3 regions of the Tardiphaga sp. 619_E2_N8_4 genome follow, and region 3 is predicted to be linked to each of the others. Evidence: predicted binding sites of a transcription regulator. Region 3 holds the regulator's gene; each other region holds the start of a gene.
What was found. The regulator PhoB, encoded in region 3, activates phosphate uptake and scavenging genes when phosphate is short. The targets are predictions, from matches to a motif close to TGTCATNNANCTGTCAT.

Region 1 (2,265 bases), 220 kb from region 3:
GTCTCGACCGGCGGCATCGCCTATTTCAACACCACGCCGCTCGGGCGCGCCGTCACCGGCACGATGCTGGTCTCGGCCATGAAGGAAGACGGCGTCAATATCTGGGGCGATGGCTCGACCTATAAGGGCAACGATATCGAGCGGTTCTACCGCTACGGATTGCTGACCAATCCGGAGCTGAAGATCTACAAGCCCTGGCTCGACGATCAATTCATCGACGAACTGGGCGGCCGCGCCGAAATGTCGGCCTTCATGACCGCCCACGGCTTCGCCTACAAGATGAGCGCCGAGAAGGCGTATTCGACCGACAGCAACCTGCTCGGCGCAACGCACGAAGCCAAGGATCTCGAACAGCTCGACAGCGGCATCAAGATCGTCAACCCGATCATGGGCGTGCCGTTCTGGCGCGACGACTGCGCCGTCAAGGCCGAGAAGGTCGTGGTGCGGTTTGTGGATGGCCAGCCGGTTGCGCTGAACGGCCAGACCTTCACCGATCCTGTCGCGCTGTTCCTGGAGGCCAATGTGATCGGTGGCCGCCATGGCCTCGGCATGAGCGACCAGATCGAGAATCGGATCATCGAGGCGAAGAGCCGCGGCATCTACGAGGCGCCGGGCATGGCGCTGCTGCACATCGCCTATGAGCGTCTCGTGACCGGCATCCACAACGAAGACACCATCGAGCAGTATCGCATGAGCGGCATGAAGCTCGGCCGGCTGCTCTATCAGGGCCGCTGGTTCGATTCCCAGGCCTTGATGCTGCGCGAGACCGCGCAGCGCTGGGTGGCCCGCGCGATCACCGGCGAGGTGACGCTCGAGCTGCGCCGCGGCAACGACTACTCGATCCTGAACACCGAGAGCCCCAACCTGACCTATGCACCGGAGCGGCTCAGCATGGAGAAGGTCGAGGATGCGCCGTTCACGCCTGCAGACCGCATCGGCCAGCTCACCATGCGCAATCTCGACATCACCGATACCCGCGCCAAGCTGGATCTGTATTCGAAGACGGGTCTATTGAGCGCCGGTGAGGGGTCAAACATTCCGAAGCTCGAGAACGACAAGAGCTGAATTGCGCGGTGCGGCTGTGACAAGTAAGGCGGGTTAGGCGAAGCCGTAGCCCGCCGATCGTCGTTACAGCCTCGGCGGTGGATTACGCTTCGCTAATCTGCCCTACGATCTAGCGGCCGGATGTCGTCGTCACGTCATCCGGCCGTCGTATTGGAAGGACATCGCCTCACGCAGGCTCTCGCTCGGGACGTCCACCATGAGAAACACGTCGTTGCTGGCCGCGTTTGCGGCTTTTTTCATGAGCGCGCCAATCTGCGCGCAGACGATCTATCCGCTCGACCGCGCTGATATCCTCGCGGGCGCGAAATTCGACTTCAAGGTCGAGTTTCCCGAACTCGTTCAGGTCACCGACATCAAGGTGACGATCAACGGCGCCGATCAGACCGCAGCGTTCGGCAAATCCGCTGATTACATCGCGAAGGAAGACGGCAAGGATCAGTCCGCGCTGCTGCTGCGCGACGTGACGCTCGATAAAGCCGGGACTTACAAGATCGAAGTCAGCGACGGCGTACGCGGCCGCGCGGTGACGTGGAACGTCTACGATACCGGCCCGCGCAAGGCGAAGAACGTGATCCTGTTCATCGGCGACGGCATGTCGCTGGCGCATCGCGTCGGCGCACGCTTGCTGTCGAAGGGCATCACCGAAGGCAAGAGCCGCGGCAAGCTCGCCATGGACGACATGCCGCATATGGCGATGGTAGCAACGGCGGGCTCCGATTCCATCATCACCGATTCCGCGAATTCGGCCAGCGCCTATGCCACCGGCCACAAGACCGCAACCAATGCGATGGGCGTCTATGCGGATCGCACGGCGAATGTATTCGATGACCCGCAGGTCGAGACCATCACCAGCCTCGCGAAGCGCAAGCTCGATCTGGCGATCGGCATCGTCACCAATACCGAGGTCGAGGACGCGACGCCCGCCGCGATGATCGCGCATACCCGCCGCCGCGCGGCCTATGACGAGATCGTCGCGCAGTTCCTTGCGGCCAAGCCGGACGTGTTGATGGGGGGCGGCGCCGCAAATTACCTGCCGCAGGCAGCCGCCACCTCGAAGCGCAAGGATGACATCGACTATGTCGCGCGCTTCCGCGATGCGGGTTATTCGGTGGCGACCACGGCGCCCGAACTGAACGGCCTCGCCAAGAAGCCGGAGACGCGCAAGCTGCTTGGACTTTTTACGCCTGGCAATATGGACGG
Region 2 (2,265 bases), 2.9 Mb from region 3:
TCGCGAGCCCGTGGTCCACGAAATTCCGCTGATCGCCCTGCCGACCCTGTTCATCATGGGCGCCGACGATCACAACGCACCGGGCAAGCCGAATGCGCCGGAAGCGTTGCGGCCAAAGATGGGCCAGAACGCCGATCTGGCCAAGGCGCTGGCGGCGAAGATGCCGAACGCGAAGGCCGAGGTGCTTCCGGACGCGGGCCATATCGTGTTTCTCGATGCACCGGCCAAATTCAACGAATTGATGCTGGGCTTCCTCGCGGCGAAGTAGCAACTGCCGCGCCCTACTACGCGGATATCCCGAAACATTCATGCTGTATTCAGATCGAATCGGCTTAATCGTGCTGTGCAGCGTTGATCCCCAGCAATTTTCTTGCCCGTAAGAGTCCTGCAGCGGGTGATGCGATGCCATCATTATTCTCTGCGCCGCATCGCGGCACCATCGAGGGAGAACACGAATGAAGACGATCTTTGCGGCAGCCTTGTTTGCCGTTAGCGTCGGGGGCATCGGTGCCGCCAGCGCAATGCCTCTGGCTCCGCTGAGCACAGCCGAGACGGCTGGCGTGATCCAGGTCGCTCAGGGCTGCGGCCCCGGCTATGCCCGCGGTCCCTATGGCGGTTGTCGCCCGATGTTCCGCGGCCCGCCGCCGCGCGGCCCGGGTTACTGCCCCCCCGGCTTTTTCCGCAATCCCTACGGCCGCTGCATCCGCCGCTGGTGATCGCTGCATAATCCTGACGAAGAAGACCCCGCCTATGGCGGGGTTTTCTGTTGCCCACGAGCCGGTTACAGCCGTCACACGAAGATGACAGAATGACACTTCGCTATTCTGGAGATCGTCATGTCGCGCGCTTTGCGTCGTCTCATACTGGCCGGGCTGCTCGGCCTCTCATCGCTGACGACCGGCCGCGCCGACACCATCGCACTGCCCGAGCCGCAGCTCGGTCCGCGGCCATTCTATCTCGTCGACAAGATGAAAGACGGCCCGCTAAAGACGAAGCTGAGCACCTGCACCGGACCATTTCGCAGGAGCGATTTCTCCATCGCCCATCGCGGCGCGCCGCTGCAATTCCCCGAGCATACAAGGGAGTCCTATCTCGCTGCGGCACGCATGGGCGCAGGCGTGATCGAATGCGACGTGACTTTCACCAAGGACCGCCGGTTGGTCTGCCGGCATTCGCAATGCGACCTGCACACGACAACGAACATCCTGTCGATGCCATCGCTTGCAGCGAAGTGCACGCAACCCTTCAGCCCCGCCGATCCCGCGACCGGCAAGAAGGCGTCGGCGAAATGCTGTACCAGCGACATCACGCTGGCGGAGTTCAGGACGCTCACGGCGAAGATGGATGCCGGCAACACGACCGCGACCACCGTTGCGGAATATCAGAACGGCACGCCGCGCTGGCGCACCGACCTCTATGCCAGCTCGGGCACGCTGATGACCCACGCGGAGAGCATCGCGCTGATCAAGAGCCTCGGCGCCAAATTCACGCCCGAGCTGAAGGCGCCGGAAGTGCCGATGCCATTCGACGGCGATTACAGCCAGGAGAAATACGCGACCCAGATGCTCGACGAATATCGTGCCGCCGGCATTCCGCCTGGCGACGTATTTGCCCAGAGCTTCGATCTCAACGACATCAAGTTCTGGATCCGCACCGCGCCGGAATTCGGCGCGCAGGCGGTCTATCTCGACGGCCGCTATGAAACACCGGGTTTCGATCACATGCGCGCGGAAACGTGGAAACCGTCGATGGCCGAACTCAAGGCCGCCGGCGTCAAGATTCTCGCGCCGCCGATCTACATGCTGCTGACGCTTGATGGCACCAACAAGATCGTGCCCTCCCCTTATGCCAAGGCAGCGCGCGACGCCGGCCTCGACCTGATCACCTGGTCGCTGGAGCGCGACGGGCCACTCGCAAACGGCGGCGGTTTCTTCCATCGCTCGGTCAAACCCGCCATCGACCGCGACGGCGACACACTGACGGTGCTGGACGTGCTGGCGAGAGACGTCGGCGTGCGCGGTGTGTTTTCCGACTGGCCGGCCACGACGACGTTCTATGCGAGCTGCATGGGGCTGCGCTGACGCCGCACGCTATTTGGCGTCACTGTCGTAGATGAATTTGGGCATTTCCAGCTTCAGCCGGATTGCCAGCAGGCGGAGCGCCAGTCCGGTCACGGCCGCAACGAGCGTCACCAGATCGGGACTGAATCCGTATTTAATGCCGCCGATATACAGAAGCCCCGTGACGATCGACACGCTGGCATAG
Region 3 (2,265 bases):
TCTTGCGCGCGAGTCACGGCATATTGTAGCTTTTGCCTCGTCGGATACGACATCTCGTGCGGCGGTAGATCCTTTTGACACATCCAGTGCGGCGTAACAGCCGGACGCGAAATTCGCGCCCGGTGAGCGCTAAAGGATTCTGACCGCAGGGATTTTTGAAGTCTCAACTCGCAGCGCTGCCCGGTCAGGCCGGCGCTCACGAAGGGAAAACGGCGATGACGGTAATGACATGGACCGACGATCGCGTCGAACAGTTGAAGAAACTCTGGGAAGGCGGCCTTTCCGCGAGCCAGATCGCTGCGGAACTCGGTAACGTGACCCGCAACGCCGTAATCGGCAAGGTGCACCGTCTCGGCCTGTCCGGCCGTGCCAAGAGCCCCTCCTCGGCAGCTCCGCGGCAGCGCAAGGCGCGCCCGGCGCAGCAGATGGTACGCGTCGCCCGCCCGATGGCGCGCGGCAACACAGCATTGGCCCATAACTACGAGATCGAGGCCGAGCCCGACCCGATCGCCTATGACAACATTGTGCCGATCAGCCAGCGCCTGTCGCTGGTCGAACTCAACGAAGCCACCTGCCATTGGCCGATCGGCGATCCGTCGAGCGCGGACTTCTATTTCTGCGGCGGCAAGGCCCTGGCCGGCGCCCCCTATTGCGCACATCACTCGCGCATCGCCTATCAGCCGGCCAGCGACCGCCGCCGCGCGGTGCCGAAGCCGACGCGCTGAGCTGGAAGATATCTAAACCAAATGAAAATGCCCGGTGATGAGCCGGGCATTTTTTGTTTGGGGCTTCTAACCTCGCCCCGCTTGCGGGGAGATGTCGGCGTCCGCATGCGAAGCATGAGGGCGTCGGGTGAGGGCCCCGCTCCACAGACTCCGAAGCCGATGGAGAGTCCCCCTCATCCGACCCGGCGTCGCTGCGCAATGCCGGGCCACCTTCTCCCCGCAGGCGGGGAGAAGGAAGATACCTACTCCGCCGCCTTGTCGAACCGGTCGTCCAGCGCGTAGCCGGCGCCGCGCACGGTGCGGATCGGATCGGGCTCACCGGCGGGATTGAGCAGCTTGCGCAGGCGGCCGATATGCACGTCGACGGTGCGCTCGTCGATATAGATGTCGCGGCCCCAGACGCTGTCGAGCAACTGCTCGCGGCTGAACACGCGGCCCGGATGTTCCAGGAAGAACTCCAGCAGGCGATATTCGGTCGGACCGAGATCGATCGGACGGCTTGAGCGCACGACGCGGCGCTTGTCACGGTCGAGTTCGATGTCGCCAAACGCCAGGACAGTGGCGAGACGCTCGGGAGCTGCACGACGGAGCAGGCCCTTCACGCGGGCCAGGAGCTCCGGCACGGAGAACGGCTTGACGATGTAGTCGTCGGCACCGGTGGCGAGACCGCGGACGCGCTCGCTCTCTTCGCCACGCGCCGTCAGCATGATGATCGGCAATGCCTTGGTTTCAGGCCGTGCGCGCAAGCGGCGGCACAGTTCGATGCCGGACAGGCCCGGCAGCATCCAGTCGAGCACCACGAGATCCGGCACCCGCTCCTTCAAGCGGGTGTCCGCATCGTCGCCGCGAGCGACGGTTTCAACATCATAGCCTTCGGCGTCGAGATTGTAGCGAAGAAGCGTCGTGAGGGCTTCCTCGTCCTCCACCACCAGAATGCGTGCATTCACAGCCATATGGTCAATATCCTCAGTGACGTCCGAAAAGCCTTTAGATCATGATCCTTGCGGAAGACTGGCTTCCACTTTTCCGGATCATGCTTCAGACCGTCGGCGTATTCGCGAATGTGGTCATGTCGCCCTTCGGGCGCTTGTCGAGGATCTGCTGGCCCTCGATCATGTAGAACACGGTTTCCGCAATATTGGTGGCATGGTCACCGATCCGCTCGATATTCTTGGCGCAGAACATCAGGTGGATACAGAACGAAATATTACGCGGGTCTTCCATCATATAGGTCAGGAGTTCGCGGAACAGCGAGGTGCAGATCGCGTCGATTTCCTCGTCGCCCTTCCACACCGTCATCGCGGCGGGCAGATCGTGTGCGGCATAGGCGTCGAGCACAGCCTTGACCTGGGTGGTCACGAGGTCGGTCATGTGCTCGAGGCCGCGGATCAGCTTCAGCGGATGGAAGTCGCTGTCGAGTGCATTGACGCGCTTACCGATATTCTTGGAGAGATCGCCGATGCGTTCCAGATCGGTGGCGACGCGCAGCGCGCCGACGATCTCGCGCAGATCGACAGCCATCGGCTGGCGCTTGGCGATG

Region 1: the regulator PhoB is predicted to act here: its motif matches at 1,198-1,214, upstream of AB8A23_RS04180 (alkaline phosphatase).
Region 2: the regulator PhoB is predicted to act here: its motif matches at 790-806, upstream of AB8A23_RS17190 (glycerophosphodiester phosphodiesterase family protein).

What each region holds. Positions count from the first base shown of each region.
Region 1 covers NZ_JBPWQJ010000001.1:892,774-895,038, forward strand. The annotation lists gene argG (argininosuccinate synthase) at 1-1,065, shown strand, start outside; gene AB8A23_RS04180 (alkaline phosphatase) at 1,262-2,265, shown strand, end outside.
Region 2 covers NZ_JBPWQJ010000001.1:3,584,811-3,587,075, reverse strand. The annotation lists gene AB8A23_RS17200 (alpha/beta fold hydrolase) at 1-268, shown strand, start outside; gene AB8A23_RS17195 (GCG_CRPN prefix-to-repeats domain-containing protein) at 456-716, shown strand; gene AB8A23_RS17190 (glycerophosphodiester phosphodiesterase family protein) at 837-2,081, shown strand; gene AB8A23_RS17185 (trimeric intracellular cation channel family protein) at 2,091-2,265, opposite strand, start outside.
Region 3 covers NZ_JBPWQJ010000001.1:670,758-673,022, forward strand. The annotation lists gene AB8A23_RS03175 (GcrA family cell cycle regulator) at 216-725, shown strand; gene phoB (phosphate regulon transcriptional regulator PhoB) at 968-1,672, opposite strand; gene phoU (phosphate signaling complex protein PhoU) at 1,764-2,265, opposite strand, start outside.